Regions from separate parts of the Vreelandella halophytica genome, predicted to be linked through region 2. Evidence: predicted binding sites of a transcription regulator. Region 2 holds the regulator's gene; the other holds the start of a gene.

Region 1 (8,724 bases), 430 kb from region 2:
CCAGTCGTGGTCGGCGTAGCCGCGCTCCAGGGAGCGGCGAATCTTCATGAGAATTCCTGGGTGAACGGGCAAACGTTCACTATACGCCGGGAGAACGCACTCGGAGGTGAAGCTTTTAAGCCCTTAACGTCGATAAAATCGACGAATGACGCTTTTTGGGCTGGGATTGACCTGCGTCAACGTGCCGGCGTTCAAGCGCCCGGCGGTTTGCGCTAGAATGGGCGCGTTTTTAACCCGGTCCGCCCTTTACGAGGGCGACTACCTGGAGAGTTCGATGACCCAATCTACCCCGGCGGCGCCTATCGTGGTGGCCGCGCTTTATAAATTCGTCACCCTGAACGATTTCGAAGCCCTGCGCGAGCCGCTCAGAAAGACCATGGCCGATAACGGCGTAAAAGGCACGCTGCTAATCGCCAAAGAGGGCATCAATGGCACCGTGGCGGGCCCGCGGGAAGGGGTCGACGCGCTGCTTGGCTGGCTCACCGCCGACCCACGCCTGGCCGATATCGACCATAAAGAGTCCTTCTGTGACGAGATGCCGTTCTACCGCACCAAGGTAAAACTTAAAAAAGAGATCGTCACCCTGGGCGTCGACGGTATCGACCCCAACGACACCGTGGGCACCTACGTCGAGCCCGAAGAGTGGAACGACGTGATTTCTGACCCGGAAGTACTGGTCATCGATACGCGCAACGACTACGAAGTGGAGATCGGCAGTTTCGACGGCGCCATCGACCCGAAAACCACTACCTTCCGGGAGTTTCCCGACTACGTGCGCGAGCACTATGACCCGGCCAGGCACAAGAAAGTCGCCATGTTTTGCACCGGCGGTATCCGCTGCGAAAAGGCCTCGAGCTTCATGTTGAAGGAAGGCTTCGAGGAGGTGTATCACCTCAAGGGCGGCGTGCTGAACTATCTGGAAAAGGTACCCGAAGAGAAGTCGCTGTGGCACGGCGAGTGCTTCGTGTTCGATAACCGCGTGACCGTGCGTCATGATCTTAGCGAAGGCGCCTTCGAGCAGTGCCACGCCTGCCGCCGGCCGATTTCCGAAGAAGACATGCAAAGCTCGGCCTATGAGCCGGGTATTAGCTGCCCGCACTGCATCGACTCGCTGCCCGAGAAGACCCGCGCGGCGGCCCGGGAGCGCCAGCGCCAGATCGAGCTGGCCAAGGCCCGCGGCGAACCCCATCCGCTGGGCCATGACCAGCGTAAAAGGGCCTAAGCGCTAGCGCTGCCCTCATCGACAGCGCCGCTCGGCGCTGTCGTACCCCTGCCCGCCAGAATGGGATTTATTTCCGTAAACGCGACACCGGCCCACGGCTCGCGTTATCCTGCTCGCTTTGCGCCGCAAGTGAGTAAGGAGAGAGCACGGTGAGTGACGCCAAGCGCAGGTCAGTGGGACGCCCGGCAGGCACCGCAAAAGCGAGCGGCGGGCACAGCCAGTCGCTGGTACGTGGCCTAACGCTGCTCGAACATCTGGCGGCAAGCCCGTTGGGGCTGGCCCTTTCAGAGCTTGCCGAACAGGCCGAGCTCGCCCCCTCGACCGCCCATCGGCTCCTTCAAGCGCTGCAAAGCCAGGGGTTCGTGACTCAGGAGAGCGAACAGGGACTTTGGCGCATCGATGTCAAAACCTTTCGCATCGGTAACAGCTTTTTGGAGGCCCGCGACGTGGTCGCCACCAGCCGCCCGTTTCTCAGAAGGCTCACCTTCGAAACCGGCGAAACCGCCAACCTGGGTATTCGCGATGGCGCCACGGCCGTGTTTCTCGCCCAGCATGAATCCCCCCAGATGATGCGCATGATCACCCGCCTTGGCTCCCGCGCGCCGCTTCACGCCTCCGGTGTGGGCAAGGCGCTGTTGGCCGGCATGAGCGATGACGAGCGCAGCGAGCTTTTAAAAGACGAGGCGCTCGCGCGGGTGACCCCCAATACCTTTTTCGACCCCGACGCACTGGAGGCGGAGGTGCGCACCATTCGCGCTCAGGGCTTCGCCTGCGACCGCCAGGAGCACGCCGTTGGTCTTCACTGCGTGGCGGCGTGCATTTTCGACGAGCGGCGCATGCCGGTTGCGGCGATCTCGGTGTCCGGCCCCATGACGCGTATTCCCGAAGAGCGCCTGTTGACGCTGGGGGCGCTCGTGCGTGAGGCGGCCAACAACATCACCGCCAAGCTCGGCGGGCGGCTGCCGGATGCGTGACAGCGCTTTGTCAGCCGCGCGTTGGCAAGTGCCGGGCGACCTTGAAAATGATCAATTTTGTGTAACGAGCGTTTTTTAACTCATGCTACGCTGCGGCCTGTAAAATCAGCCGCTTTAAACGCTCCATGCACGTTACGCTGCGCAACGCTATGCTGTGCGTAAGGCGATTTAGCCGTTGGATTGGAATTACTACACCACCTAAAGGGAGACTCCGGTGTGAGGCCACTACGTTCACTATTCGGGCTAAGCGTTTGGTTGCTTGCGCTCTTCGTCATGATAAGCCCGGCGCTGGCGCAAACCACGCTCGGTGCCGATGAAGAAACAGCAAGCGCGGATACCCAGGCGCCACCGTCCTACGAGGCGCTAGCCAACCTTCTTGAAAACGACCAGTCCCGTCAGCAGCTCATCGAGCGGTTGCGAAGCGAAGCCTCTACGCTTCCCGGTGAGCTCGACCAGGAGCTCTCCCCGGAGGCCGCCGCTGCCGGTGGCAACGTGGCCCCCGAGGACGTTTCCTTGCCCCGCCAGCTCGCCGAGCTGACCAGCCGGGTCGTGGGGGATGTCGGCACGCAGCTCGAGCAGGCAGTCGGCATCGTCGGTGGCCTGTTTAGTGGCCAGGGCGGCGGCGGTAGTTTCGATACCGCCGCTTTCATTAGCGCGGCGATCAATCTGGGAATCGTGATTGCAGCCACCTTCGTCGTCTTCATGGTGTTTCGGCGGCTGGCGAAATCGGTATTCACACGGCTTAGCGGCTGGTCGCAAATCGGTGAAGGAGCCTCCTCGATACTGCGCCTGGTGGCCTGTGTGGCGATTGCCGCCGTGGTCGATGCGCTGCTGATTGGCGCCTCCTACGTCGTGGGTAATTTGGTCGCGACGTTTGCAGTCGGTGAAACCGGCGAGCTTTCTACGCGCGCGTCGCTCTTTCTCAACGCCTTTTTGATCATCGAGCTGATCAAGGCGGCGTTTCGTATGCTCTTCTCGTCGCGCTACGAGGGCCTGCGCCTGCTGCCGATTTCCGCGCCGGAAGCGTCCTACTGGAACAGTTGGATCGCCCGGCTAGTGGGGATGGTCGGCTACGGCCTGATGGTCGTGGTGCCGCTGATCAACTTCTATATCACGCCCACGCTTGGCCAGGCGGTCGGCACGCTGATCATGGTGCTGGCGTTTATCTACGCCGTAACCGTGGTGCTTAAAAACCGCGTGCGCCTGCGGGATAACCTGCACGGCATGGGCAGCCGCACCACGATGACGGCCAGCCGTATTTCGCTGAACCTGTTCGCCCGCACCTGGCACCTGTTCGCGCTGCTCTATTTCCTCATCGTATTCGTGCTGACCCTGGTGCGCCCGGGCGACGCGCTGCCCTTCGTGCTGTTCGCCACGCTCAAAACCCTGGTGGCGGTCGTGGTGGGGATTCTGCTCTCCGGCTTCTTGACCCAGTCCATCGGCCGGCGTATCCAGCTTTCCGAGGATCTGCGCCGCAAGCTTCCGATGCTGGAGCACCGCCTGAATAGCTACGTGCCCAATGCGCTTCGCGTGCTACGCACGATCATCCTCGTGGCCGTGGTCATGGTGGTGCTGGATGCCTGGGGCGCCTTCAACCTGGCCGGCTGGTACGCCTCCGAGCGCGGCGCGCTGATCGTGGGTCGTTTGATCAGCATCGCGGTGATTTTGATCGTGGCGCTGGGGGTGTGGCTCGGCCTTGCCAGCCTGATCGAGCACAAGCTCAACCCGGAAACCGGCGGCGGCGAACCCTCGCCCCGGGCCAGAACGCTACTCAGCCTTTTCCGTAACGCCCTGGCGGTGGCCATGGTGACGATCACCGGCATGATCGTGCTGTCGGAAATCGGCATCAATATCGGCCCGCTGATTGCCGGTGCCGGTGTGCTGGGTCTGGCCATTGGTTTTGGCGCCCAGAAGCTCGTGCAGGATGTGATCACCGGCGTATTCATTCAGATCGAAAACGCCATGAACACCGGCGATGTGGTCACCGTGGGCGGTGTCACCGGTACCGCCGAACGGCTGAGCATTCGCTCGGTGGCGATTCGCGATCTCTCCGGCACCTACCACGTCGTACCGTTCTCGAGCGTGGATACCGTCTCCAACTATATGCGCGAGTACGGTAACCACGTGGGCGAGTACGGTATTGCCTACCGTGAAAGCATCGATTACGCCATCGAACAGCTGCAGCTCGCGTTTGAAGATCTTAAAGCCAGCGAAGAGCATGGCTTCAAGCTGCTGGCGGATATGACCGTGGCCGGCGTGACGGCGCTTGCCGACAGCTCGGTGAACATTCGCGTGGTGATCAAGACCACACCGGGCGACCAGTGGGGCGTCGGCCGTGCCTACAACCGCCTGGTCAAGATGCGCTTCGACGAAGCCGGTATCGAGATCCCGTTCCCGCATACCACGCTCTACTTCGGCGAGGACCGCGACGGCAAGGCGCCGCCCGCGAACCTGCGCATTCTGGATTCGACCGCCAAGGAGAAGAGCGCGGTGCAAACGCCGGTCTCCGAATCCGCGGTGCCCAGCCAGCACACCAGCGAAGCGGATCACAAGACCCCGCACCACGACGATGTCGAGGACACCGACGATACGTAAACGTATCTAAAGTGAACGACCAGCAGGGCCGCCTTCGGGCGGCCCTGCTGCGTTTGAGGCGCTCACTCATGTTTTCCAGGCGACGGCCGATACATTCAATCAGGCGTTCATCCAGGGATACACCGCAGACATGTTCAGCCTCAAGACCAATATGTCGTCGCTGCTGGTGCAGAACAACCTGCGCACCAGCCAGCAGATGATGCAGACCTCCATGCAGCGGCTCTCTTCGGGGCTGCGGATCAATAGCGCCAAGGATGACCCGGCGGGGCAGGCGATTGCCAACCGCATGGGCGCGCAAATGCGCGGCATGGACCAGGCCATTCGCAATACAAATGACGGTATCTCCCTGGTGCAAACCGCCGAAGGCGGGCTGAATCAAATCAACGATAACCTGCAGCGCATCCGCGAACTCAGCGTACAGGCCGCAAGCGACACCTACAGTGCTAGGGACAAACGCTCGATCCAGGACGAGATCGACCAGCGCCTGGACGAGATCGACCGCATCGCGGGCCAAACTAACTTCAACGGCAACAACCTGCTTAGCGGCACCCGGGAATTTTCCATTCAGACCGGCGCCAACCCCGGCGACAGCATCAGCGTGCGCATGATGTCGATGGACCGTCAGGCGCTGGGCCTCGACGGTTTTAGCGTGCTTCAAGGGCAGGCCACGGAAAAGCCCATGGCGCTTTTGGATGAAGCGATTGGCAAGCTCGACCGCCAGCGAAGCTACTTCGGCGCTACGCAAAACCGCTTCGAGAGCGTGATCGACGGCCTGGGCAACAGTATCGTCAATCTGTCCGCCGCCCAGTCACGCATCCAGGACGCCGACTACGCTCGGGAAGCCTCCAATATGGTGCGTGCACAGATTCTCCAGCAGGCCGGCATCGCTATACTGGCCCAGGCCAACCAGCAGCCCCAGATGATCCTGCGCTTGTTGGAGGGGCTGTAACCCCCAACGCCCCACGCCATCCTTTCTAGCCTGACTTCTAAAAGATCACGCGACGCCATTGCCGAAAGCAGGGCATCGCGTGTTATTTCGTTTGTGGTGCGCCGCACTTGTTTGCTTTGATAAGGGGAATCTCCCTACAACACAGTGAGGCAGCGCCATGGCTCAAAGCTCGTTTCTATCCACCGATGAGGTGCGCGACCGTTTCTCCAAGGCGATGTCGGCCATGTACCAGGCGGAGGTGCCGCAGTACGGCACGCTGCTGGCGTTGGTCGATCAGGTCAACAAGGAGACGCTCGAGTGCCAGCCAAGGCTTCGCCGGCGTTTACAAGCCCAGGGCGAGCTGACCCGGCTAAGCGTCGAGCGCCATGGCGCCATTCGCGTAGGCACCGCCGACGAGTTGGCCATGCTCGGCCGCTTGTTTGCCGTGATGGGTATGCACCCGGTGGGCTACTACGATCTTTCCGAAGCGGGGGTGCCGGTGCACTCCACCGCCTTTCGCCCCGTCGACGACGATGCCCTGGCCCGTAACCCCTTTCGCGTCTTTACCTCGCTTTTGCGCATGGAGCTGATCGAAAGCGATACGCTCAGAGCCCGGGCCGAGGCGATTCTGGCCGAGCGGGACATTTTCACCCCCAAAGCGCGGGCGTTGATCGAGCGTTTCGAAACCCAGGGCGGTTTGAGCGAGGAAGAGGCCGAGGCCTTCGTGACCGAGGCGCTGGAGACCTTCCGTTGGCATCAGGAAAGTACGGTCGATCTGGACACCTACCAGGCGCTTCACGACGAGCACCGCTTGATTGCCGATGTCGTCTGCTTTCATGGCCCGCACATCAACCACCTGACGCCGCGCACGCTGGATATCGACGAGGTGCAGCGGCGCATGCCCCATGAAGGTATGAATCCAAAGGCGGTGATCGAAGGGCCGCCGCCGCGGGCGTGCCCCGTCTTGCTGCGACAAACCAGTTTTAAAGCGCTGGAAGAGTCGATCCGCTTTAGCGGGGCTACCGAGGGCAAACACACCGCCCGCTTTGGTGAGATCGAACAGCGTGGCATGGCCCTGACGCCCAAGGGGCGGGCGCTTTACGACCAGCTTTTGAGCGAAGGCCGCACGCGGGCTCAGGGGTTGGACAATAACGCCTACCAGGCAGTGATGAGCCAGGCGTTTGAAACGATGCCGGATAGCTTCGAGGAAATGCGCCGTGAAGGTTTGGGCTACTTCCACTACCGCCTGACCGACGCAGGCCAGGCGGCCAGCAGCCAGCACAGTGGCGATATCGAAGCGCTGATTCACCAGGGGCTGGTCGAGGCCCAGCCGATCACCTACGAGGATTTTCTACCGGTGAGTGCGGCGGGCATCTTTCAATCCAACCTGGGCGGTGGCGAAAACGCGGCCTATGCCGGTAACGCCAACCGCCAGGCGTTCGAAGAGGCGCTCGGGGCGCCGGTCATCGATGAGCTGGCGCTTTACGCCGAGCGCGAACGGGCCTCCATGCAGGCGGTATTGCGCGCGCTAAAGGCCTGACCGGCGGTGGGGGCTAGTCGATAATACCCTGTTCCCGCGCCATGGCATAAGCCGCCTGAGGGCCGTTCCAGAGCGAGGGAAGCAGAATCAGCGAGACCGGCACCGCGGTGATCACGATGAACTGCTGCAGCGCGGCGATCTGGCCTTCACGCATGGCCAGCAGCACCGCGGCCATGATCGCCATGACCACGCCCCAGAAGGCACGCAAAAACGGGCTGGGTTCGTCGTGGCCGGCGCCGACCATGGCAATCGAGTAGCTCATGGAGTCGCCGGTGGTGGCCACAAAAATGGTGGTGAGCAGCAAAATCGCCAGCGCCATCCAGGTGCCACCGGGCAATGCCTGGGCCAGGGTGAGGGTGGCAATGTCGAACTGGAAGCCCTGCAGCGCCTCGGTCAATTCGATCACGCCGGTCAACTGGTAGTAAATGCCCGAGCCGCCAAGCAGGGTGAACCAGACCGTGGTGGCGAGCGGGGCGATGACCGCCACGGCCAGAATCATCTCGCGAATGGTGCGCCCGCGGGAGATACGTGCCACGAAAATGGCCATCAAGGGGGCGAAGGCGATAAACCAGGCGTAGAAAAACACGGTCCACCACTGCATCCAATCCGCCGGCGCGGTCTGGGAGGTCATGGTCACCATGCGGAAGAAGTCATTGAAATAGGTGCCCATAGCGCCGAAGTATGTGTCGAACAGAAACAGCGTCGGCCCGAACAAAAAGACGACCGCGCCGATGCCCAGCGCCAGCATGACGTTGAAGCGGCTCAAGAGCTGCATGCCCTTGTGCACGCCGCTGACCCCGGAAAGCACGTACACAATGCCCAGGGCTAGCAGAACCGAAAGTCGTGTAACGAAGGTGTTGGGCAGCCCGAACAGCACCTCAAGGCCATGGCTGACCTGGGTCGCCAGAAAACCGATCGGCCCGACGGTGCCCGCCACCACGGCAATCACGCAAAAGGCGTCGACGAGCCCTCCTAGCGGGCCGCTCATCAAACGCTCGCCGAATACCGGGTAGAGCAGGGTGCGGGGTTGTAGCGGCTGGCCTTTTACGTAGTGAGCGTGGGCCAGCACGATCGCGGTGAGCGAGCCCAGAATCGCCCAGCCGACGAACCCCCAGTGGGTAAACGACTGGGCCAGTGCTCCGGGCACGGCGGCGCGCACGCCCGGGTCGGTGTCGAAGGCGGGTGGCACGTTCACGAAGTGATAGATCGGCTCGCCGGCGGCGAAAAAGACGCCACCGCCGCCGAGCAGCGTACACAAGATGATCGAAATCCACTTGAAAGTGCTCATTTCTGGTGCATCGAGATCGCCGATTTTGGCCTTGCCCGCCGGGGTCAGCGCAAGGCCGATAGCAATGAAGAACGTCACCAGCATCAAAAACTGGAAGTAGGTGCCAAAAGTGAGCGCGCTCCAGGCAAAGCCTGCGCTGATCGTATCGGCGACCAGGTCCAGATCAAAAAACGACAT
Region 2 (8,724 bases):
CAAGGGTGCCGGGCGCATCGCCGAGGTCGGCGCGCGCTTCACCCTGGACGCCATGCCCGGCAAGCAGATGGCGATCGACGCCGATTTGAACGCCGGTTTGATCGGTGAAGAGGATGCCAAGAAACGCCGCTCGGAAGTCGCTCAGGAAGCCGACTTCTACGGCTCCATGGACGGTGCCAGCAAGTTCGTGCGCGGCGACGCCATGGCGGGGCTGGTCATCATGGTGGTCAACGTCATCGGCGGGCTGTTGATCGGTATGATGCAACATGACATGGGCTTTGGCGACGCCGCGCGCACCTACACCTTGCTTACCATCGGCGACGGCCTGGTCGCCCAGATTCCGGCGCTGGTGATCTCCACCGCCGCCGGTGTCACCGTGTCTCGCGTCAACACCGATCAGGACGTGGGCCAGCAGATGATCAGCCAGCTTTTCGTCAACCCCCAGGTGATGATTCTGGCCGCGGCGGTGATGGGGCTTTTAGGCATGGTGCCGGGCATGCCTAACCTGGTCTTTCTGATCTTTACCGGAGTGCTCGGCGGTCTGGCCTGGCTTTTGACGCGTATGCAGGAGAAAGCGCTGGTCACCGAGGATCTAAAAGAGGCCCCGGCGGCGGTGCAGGAAACCCCGGAGGCGAGCTGGGAAGACGTCCAACTGGTGGATACCCTGGGACTCGAGGTGGGCCACCGGCTGATTCCGCTGGTGGACTCGCGCCAGAAAGGCGAGCTTTTGGCGCGCATCAAAAGCGTGCGCAAGAAGTTTGCCCAGGACGTCGGCTTTCTGCCGCCGGTGGTGCATATCCGCGACAACCTGGAGCTTTCATCGAACACCTACGTGCTCTCGCTAAAGGGCGCGGAGATCGGTCGGGCCGACGCCCAGCCGGGCAAATGGCTGGCGATCGACCCGGGTCAGGTCACCGGCGAGCTTTCCGGCACGCCCACCCAGGACCCGGCATTCGGTCTGCCGGCGGTGTGGATCGATGCCAACCAGCGCGAGCACGCCCAGGTCTTTGGCTACACTGTAGTGGACGCCAGTACCGTGATCGCCACCCACCTAAACCACCTGCTGCACCGTCATTCGCCGGAGATGCTGGGCCGCCAGGAAGTGCAGAAGCTGCTCGACAAGGTGGGCGACGATCAGAAATCCCTGGTGGAAGAGGTCGTGCCCAAGGCGATTACGCTGACCGTGCTTCAGCGGATTTTACAAAATCTGCTCGAAGAGGACGTCTCGATTCGCGATATACGTACCATTTTGGATACGCTGGCCGAGCACGCCGGCCAGCAGAAAGACCCGGGCGAGTTGACGGCGCTGGTGCGCATCGGCCTTGGCCGGGCGATTACCCAGCAGTGGTTTGCAGGCCAGGAGACGCTGAACGTGATCGGCCTCGATGCCCAGCTCGAACAGGTCCTGATTCAAGCGATGAACGGCAACGGCGCGATGGAGCCGGGGCTTGCCGACACGCTGATGAACCAGGCGCAGCAGGCGCTGGAGCGCCAGGAGGCCAGCGGCGAGCCGCCTGTACTGGTGGTGCAGCACTCGCTTCGCGCTATTGTGGCGCGCTTTTTGCGCCGCCGGCTGCGCCATTTGGTCGTCATGTCTCAAGCGGAAATTCCCGACGACCGTACGCTTAAAATCACCACGCTGGTAGGTGGCCGGTGATGCGTGTTGCGTTGGGCGCTTTGCAGACCCCCGCTTTGGAAAACCTGGAGGTTAACCCATGAGCGTAAAACGCTTTGTCGGCGCTAACAGCCGGGATGTCATGCGCCAGGTGCGCCAGGCGCTGGGCGATGAAGCGCTGATCGTCGCCAATCGGCGCACGGACACCGGCGTCGAGATTTTGGCCATGGCCGAAGAGGCCGCGCTCGAGCAGGCCGCGCCGCTCGAAGCGGTGGGCATGGATGAAAGCGCGCCAACACTCCTGGCCGCCCAGCCCGCGCCGGCCAAGGCGAGCCCCGCGCACCCGTTCGAGGAAGTCAGCGAGCGGCTGCTGCGCGAAATGCAGGACATGCGTGCCCTGTTGGCCCGATCGCAAACCGGCGACGCCAAGGGTGCGCCGCCCGCCGGCGGTGCCACGGTGACCACGCTTTTGACCCGCGCCGGCTTTGGCAGTGAGCTTGCCGAAGAGATCGGCGCGGCACTGCCCGACTCCCTTGGCGCGCTGGAACTTCAGGATGAGCGGTTGCTCGGCTGGCTGCACCGCCAACTGATAGCGCGGCTTTCCGTGCTTCAGAGCGAGGCGGACTTTTTCGACCAAACTGGTATCGTGGCGCTGGTGGGGCCCACCGGCGTTGGCAAGACCACCACCACCGCCAAGCTTGCCGCGCGCTTCGTCATGCGCCACGGCACCCGCCCCGTCGCGCTGGTGACCACTGATAGCTTCCGGATCGGCGCCCACGAGCAGCTACGCATTTATGCGCGCCTGCTCGATACGCCGATGTACGCCCTCGATCACGAGCAGCCCATCGACAACCTGCTGGGGCGGTTAGGCGGCAAGCAGTGGGTGATCATCGACACCGTGGGCATGAGCCAGCGCGATCAGCGCGTCATCGAGCAGATCGGCCAGCTCCAGGGTGGCGAATCCCGGGTGCGCCTGGTGCTGGTGCTCAACGCCGCCAGCCAACCCGAAACCCTGGAAGAGGTGGTGCTTCGCTACCGCCAGGCTGCGCGGGCGGCGGGCGCCGAGCTCGACGAGTGTATTATTACCAAACAGGACGAAGCGGGGCGTTTGGCGCCGCTTCTGGATATCGTCATGCGCTTTGGGCTGCGCGTGCTGTTCTCCTCCAACGGCCAGCAGGTGCCCGAGGATATGGCGCTGGCCGACCCGGCTGCGCTGGTCGAGCAGGCGCTGGCAGGCCATACCGACGCCGCACCGGACTGCCCGCCGTGGCCGAACGCGCCGCTGGCACCGCGCTGGTCCCAGGACGTGCTGGGCCAGGGGCGCCGGTTGAGCCTGCTGCTCGCGCAGCTGCGTGAGCGGGTGGCCGGGTTCGCGCTGCTCGAAGCGGTATGGGATATCGGCGCGCTGCCGGGCGTACTGCACGACCAGCGCCTGGCGGCACTTGCCGACCAGGCGGGCGAGCAGAATGCGCTGGGCATCGTCTGGTCACCGCGGCGCAACGAGCGTGGCATGGAGTGGTCGATGCCGGATCTGAGCCTCGACGCCGACGGCCAGCTTTGTGCGCTCACGCTTTTACAGCACCGCCAGCCCGCCGGCTGGCAGGCCCGTATCGACGCCCAGCGCCAGGCGGCGGTCCATCTACTGCCGACCCTTGCCGAAGGCGAGACCCTGGACACGCTGGAAAGCGAGCGTTTGACCTGGGTCAGCCAGGCGACCGGCGCTCAGCGGATATACTGGCAGGGCGAGCGCTACGCGTTGACGGCCCTGTTTGGCGAAAGCGAACTCTCGCATCGGGTCGACGTGCGCTTTCGCGGCCAGCCGCTACAGCTATGGAATGCCCACGCCGAGGTCACCGACCAGGCCGGGCGGCATTTTCTCGCCTGGTACGGCGAGCTGCGCGACCCGGAAAGCGCCAAGCGCGTGGCCAAACGCTACTGGCTCACCCCGGCGCGGCTGGGGGCCGAAGTGCTATCGCTGCTGGTCACTCAGCTGCAAAGCGAAGGCGCGGCTATATTGACCAAGCGAGCCTGGCGCGCGCTCAAGGAAGCCGATGGCGGCGAGGTCAGTGCTCAGCTGCGCCTTTTGATGGCCAGCGGTGCCGCCGCGGCCGCCACGCACCTGGACAACGCCGAGGACGAGGCCGCGCAAACGCTGCGCCAGGACGTGATGCGCCTTTCCAAAACATCTCGCAAGCGCCGCGATACCGCGCTACTCGACGCGCTGATGCATATGTTGATGACCCGGGACGCCATCCGCCAACTAGGTAGCGTCAGCCGCGAGGCCCTGGCATGAGCGGCGGCGACCAGGCCTCGGGGCTGCGCCAGTGGGCGAGCCTGCGCAACGAAGAACGGGCGCAGCAGGCCGCCCTCGACGAGACACCAGCAAAGCAGGCTGGCAGCGAGCACGCCGAGCCCGACGTAGACACCCAGGCCACCCCGCCGGCAAGCGACGCCGCCACGCCGGTGGTCAAGACGCCGCTGGCGGTGGTGGGGCTACCGACGAAAAGCGTCGCCCCGGTCAAAGAGCGCCTTGGCGAGTGGGCCGAGCTTGGCCGGCGCTGGGCGGCGACCCCGGAAAGCTGGGAGGTCATCCCGGTGGATGCCAGCGAGCCGTTGGAGGCGTTTTGCGAGCGCTATTCACGCTGGGCGCTTTGGGTGCGCAGCGACGCGGACGCCTTCGCGAGCATGTATCGCACGCTGCGCCAGCTCAACGACAACCAGGGGCCCCGCCAGCTACTGGCGCTGCACGAGCCCGGCTTGCCCCGCGAAGGGCTTTTAGACAATTTGCAGAAGGCGGCGGCGAATTATCTGAATATCGAACTGCTGCTACTAGCGCGGTAGGCCACAATGAAAAAGCGTTTTCTGAAAAAGAGTCTTCAAGGCGTCGCGCTACTCATGGCGATGGGGGCGAGCCTGGCATTGACCGCTCAGGCGGGCACAGGCAGCTGGAGTAAGGAGGTCACCGGTATGATGGTGGCCATGAGCGACCGGGCGGTCAGCAGCCAGGTTTTGGCGCCGCCGCCGGTAGCGGAGATCGCCCAGGGGCGTATCGAAGGCGTTCACTGGCGGTATGAGGCACCGTTCGACGCCGCGCTGCGGGCCTGGCTTTGCCACCCCGAGCGCTGCGTCGAGCTAAGCGGCCAGCGCGGAAGCGAAACCGGGTTTGCCGGGCTTTCCGCCGATGCGCCGCTGGCGTTTCGCTTCGCATTGGGGCGCGGGCAGCGGCCGATGCGGGTAAAAGGGCTTCACGTGATTGTGAACTACCAGTGACGAGTGTATAGCCACGAGGCACGAGGATGTATACAGCACAAGGCAGAATTCAACACAGCGAAATGGTCACTCAGCACATGCCGCTGGTGCGCCGCCAGGCGCTGGCGCTGCAGGTCCGCCTGCCGGCGAGCATCGAACTCGATGATCTGATTCAGGCCGGCATGGTCGGCCTATTGGAGGCGCTCGGGCGCTTTGACGCCTCCCAGGGGGCGAGCTTTGCCACCTTTGCCAGCCAGCGGATTCGCGGGGCGATGGTCGATGAGCTGCGCACCCGGGATTGGCTGCCGCGCAGCGTGCGACGTTCGGCCCGGGCCATGGACGAGGCGGTCCGCCATCTCGAACAGAACCTGGGCCGGGCGCCGGAGGAGGGCGAGATCGCCCGGCATCTGGACATGCCGCTCGGCGAGTATCACCAACTGCTCAACGACGCCAACAGCGGCCACCTGCTGCCCTTCGAGGAGCTTCTGGAAGAGGGCGGGGAACCCGCTCAGGAGGCGCTGAATGCGCCTTTTGAGGAGCTTTTGGATGGTCAGCAGCGCGAAACCCTGATCGCGGCGATCGAAGCGCTGCCCGAGCGGGAAAAGCTTTTGATGGCGCTTTACTACCAGGAGGAGCTCAACCTGAAAGAGGTGGGCGCAGTACTGGGGGTGACCGAATCGCGTGTTTCACAGCTGCATAGCCAAGCCATTAGCCGTCTGCGCGCGCGGCTGCACGAGCCAGATTGACGCATTTTAACCGTTAAACCCAACCGGCGAGGAGCCGTCGATGAACCCCTCTACCTTGATCGGTATATTTGCCAGTATTCTGCTACTGGTTAGCGTGCTGTTTTTCACCGCGGAATCCCCGGAGAGCTTTCTCAACTTGCCCGGGCTTGCCATCGTGGTGACCGGCACCCTGGCGGCGACCTTCATTAGCTACCCGCTCAAGGAGGTACTGCGGGTGGTACGCCTGGTGGGGCTGGTATTTCGCCGCGAGAACACCTACGTGCGCGACGATATCAACGAGCTGGTGTCCATGTCGCGGCTCTGGTTCAAGGGCGACGTACGGGCGGTGGAGCGCGAGCTCGAACACACGCGCAACCCGTTTCTGCGCACCGGCATTCAGTTGGTGATCGCCAACACCAAGGAAGATGAAATTTTCGACATGCTGCGCTGGCGTATCGCCCGGCTCAAGGCGCGCGAGCACGCCGAGGCGCAAATCTTTCGCACCATGGCGACCTACGCCCCGGCCTTCGGCATGATCGGCACCCTCGTGGGGCTGGTTAACATGCTGGAGGTCATGGACGCCGGTGACCTGGAGGTGATCGGCCCGCGCATGGCGGTGGCGCTGCTCACGACCTTCTACGGTATCTTGCTTGCCAACCTGGTCTTCAAACCGGTGGCGGTGAAACTCGAGCGGCGCACCGAAGAGCGCTTGATCACCATGAACATGGTGCTCGAGGGCATCTCGCTGATCACCAAGCGCCGCTTGCCGTCGTTCATCGAAGAGACGTTGAACTCCTTCGTGGCCAACTACAACGACGAGATTCGTGATGCCAACGTGAAGCCGCGCGCCGAGAACGACGCGCCTGCCAAGGGGTAGGGCGATGAACCGCGAAGCCCGCCACGCACTGGAATCGCCATTCACCGGGGATGGCGACAGTGAAGATGGGTGGCTGACCAGCTACCTGGACGTATTGACGTTGTTGATCACGCTGTTCGTGCTGCTGTTGGCGCTCACCCCGGCGGGCACCGGCGACGAAGCCGCCGGCACACCCACGACCTCGGGTATTCAGCCGCTCTCTTCGGGACTTCAACCGCTCCACAGTGGGCTGAGCCCGGCGATGGACGGCCTCGATATTCAAGGCGTGAGCGTCTCCGAGGGGCGCGAAGGCATTACCCTGCGCATCGACGATAGCCTGCTGTTCGATAGCGGCGCGGCGCGGCTGACCGCTCAAGGCGAAGAGGTATTGGAAAGCCTTGGCGAGGTCATCGACACCTTCGATGGCGAGATATCAGTGGAGGGGCACACCGACAACGTGCCGATCGCCACCGCCTCGTTTGCCTCCAACTGGGAGCTTTCGACGGGGCGGGCGATTGCCGTGGTGCGCCACCTGGAAGAGGAAGGCGTGGCGCGGGAACGCCTGCGCGCCGTTGGCTACGCCGATACGCGCCCGCTCGAGGCGAACGACTCCGTAAGCGGGCGCGCCGCCAACCGGCGCGTCGAGTTCGTACTGCGCCGGCCGCCGAACGCCCAGGCGCCGGCCTCGCGTTAGGCGCTGGCGCAGCGGCGCTGCGTTTCGCGAATCGCCTCGCCGGCGCCCGCCAAACTGAACGTCATGGTCCAGGGCGGTTCGTCGCCCTGATCGAAACCGATATAAAGCTGCTCGCCGTCGCTCATCTGACCGAGCAGCGCATCGAGCTCGCCCAGGTAGAAGTGGCTATAGAAGCCGTCATCCCCCTCCTCGACGATAAACTCCGCCATGGTGTCGATCAGCGGCGCCTGGTCGACGCGTAGCCGGGCCGGTACCAGGTTCACCGCGCGGCTTTCGGTTTGCGTCTGTTCCAGGGTGACGCGCATCTCGAGCCAGGGCAGGTGGCAGATGCCTTCGGTGGCGTTTACGCTCAGCGTGGCGTCCGAGTAGCTTTGCGTCTCGACGGCGCGAAAATGGCGCTTGTCCTGGGCCTCGAGGGTCACGGCTTGCCAGGCGTCAAAAGCGGCGTCCTGGCTCACCGGGTAGCGCTCGGCCAGCGCCGCACTGAAAAACGAAAGCCCGGCCGCGCCCAGCGCGAAAGAAGCAAGTAAGCGAGTGGTCATGATGTAAAAGGCCAAACGTTGAGCAGGTTAAAAAGGCGTAGCCGGATCAATCGGACTGGCCGAGCAGGGGCCTTACGCTGTCGTTTAAGTAGCAATCGTCGAACTCGCCTTCCGCGGCCAGCGCCGCCATGTCGGGAATATTGACGTGGTGACGGTCACGATACACCAGGCCATCCTCGCTGAGCGCCGTGAAGGTTCGGCTGACGTGCACCGGGCTAAGGCCGAGTACGTCGGCCAACTGCTCCTGGGAGAGCGGCAGACGGAACTGGCCGGTAAGACCTGTGTTGGTCTGGCTCAGGCGAACGTACATTTCATGTAGAAAGTGAGCCATTTTCTGGCGCGCAGTGCGCCGTGCCAAATTGACCAGCCGCTCGGTCAAAAGCGCTTGCTGGCGGCTGCTGATGGCGAACATCACCGAGGTCAGTGGCAGCGAATCATTGAAAAGATCGATCATCCGCTTGTGGGGAAAGCGGCACACCACGCTGTCGGTGATAAAGCGCACGTTTTCCAGGCGCTTCGAGAAGGCGAACTCGCGCAGGCCGATGATATCGCCGGGCAGGAACACTTCCAAAATATGCCGGTCGCCGTTTTCCAGGTGGCGATAGGAGTACGCCCAGCCGCTACGCAGCGTGCAGAATTCGTTCGCCGGGTCTTTCATTTCCCATAGAAGCGAGCCCGCCTTTTGATCGACCGGGCTCTCTTCCAGCGAGTCGAGCAGCTTCTCTTCCTCTTCTGACAGCGAATAGAAGTGATTGAAATGGCGGACAATACAGCTTTTTTCCTGCCCCATGATCGGTTTCTCCTCTTTTGAGTAGCATACGCTCGACTAGCTGGTGGCCATGGGTTTAACCGACCCTCAAAGGCCAGCTTAACGCCGGCCTTTGACGTGCGAGTAGTACTCTGACTATTTCTTTTTTAAAAGCGGTCCCAAAAACTCGCCGGTATGGGAGCCTTTTTTCTTCACAAGCTGTTCCGGCGTGCCTTCGCCAATGATGCGCCCGCCGCCGGAGCCGCCTTCCGGGCCGAGATCGACGACCCAGTCC

Evidence for each region. The regulator FliA, encoded in region 2, starts transcription of late flagellar genes. The targets are predictions, from matches to a motif close to CTAAAGTTNNNNNNNNNNCNGCCGATA.
Region 1: the regulator FliA is predicted to act here: its motif matches at 4,857-4,883, upstream of ACWHXT_RS16535 (flagellin N-terminal helical domain-containing protein).

What each region holds. Positions count from the first base shown of each region.
Region 1 covers NZ_OZ309107.1:3,558,992-3,567,715, reverse strand. The annotation lists gene ACWHXT_RS16555 (pirin family protein) at 1-48, opposite strand, end outside; gene trhO (oxygen-dependent tRNA uridine(34) hydroxylase TrhO) at 275-1,222, shown strand; gene ACWHXT_RS16545 (IclR family transcriptional regulator) at 1,372-2,196, shown strand; gene ybiO (mechanosensitive channel protein) at 2,413-4,791, shown strand; gene ACWHXT_RS16535 (flagellin N-terminal helical domain-containing protein) at 4,922-5,740, shown strand; gene hglS (2-oxoadipate dioxygenase/decarboxylase HglS) at 5,898-7,259, shown strand; gene ACWHXT_RS16525 (BCCT family transporter) at 7,273-8,724, opposite strand, start outside.
Region 2 covers NZ_OZ309107.1:130,403-139,126, forward strand. The annotation lists gene flhA (flagellar biosynthesis protein FlhA) at 1-1,657, shown strand, start outside; gene flhF (flagellar biosynthesis protein FlhF) at 1,716-3,908, shown strand; gene ACWHXT_RS00620 (hypothetical protein) at 3,905-4,456, shown strand; gene ACWHXT_RS00625 (flagellar protein FlhE) at 4,463-4,885, shown strand; gene ACWHXT_RS00630 (RNA polymerase sigma factor FliA) at 4,912-5,610, shown strand; gene ACWHXT_RS00635 (motility protein A) at 5,651-6,466, shown strand; gene ACWHXT_RS00640 (OmpA/MotB family protein) at 6,471-7,139, shown strand; gene ACWHXT_RS00645 (hypothetical protein) at 7,136-7,681, opposite strand; gene ACWHXT_RS00650 (Crp/Fnr family transcriptional regulator) at 7,728-8,471, opposite strand; gene uvrA (excinuclease ABC subunit UvrA) at 8,586-8,724, opposite strand, start outside.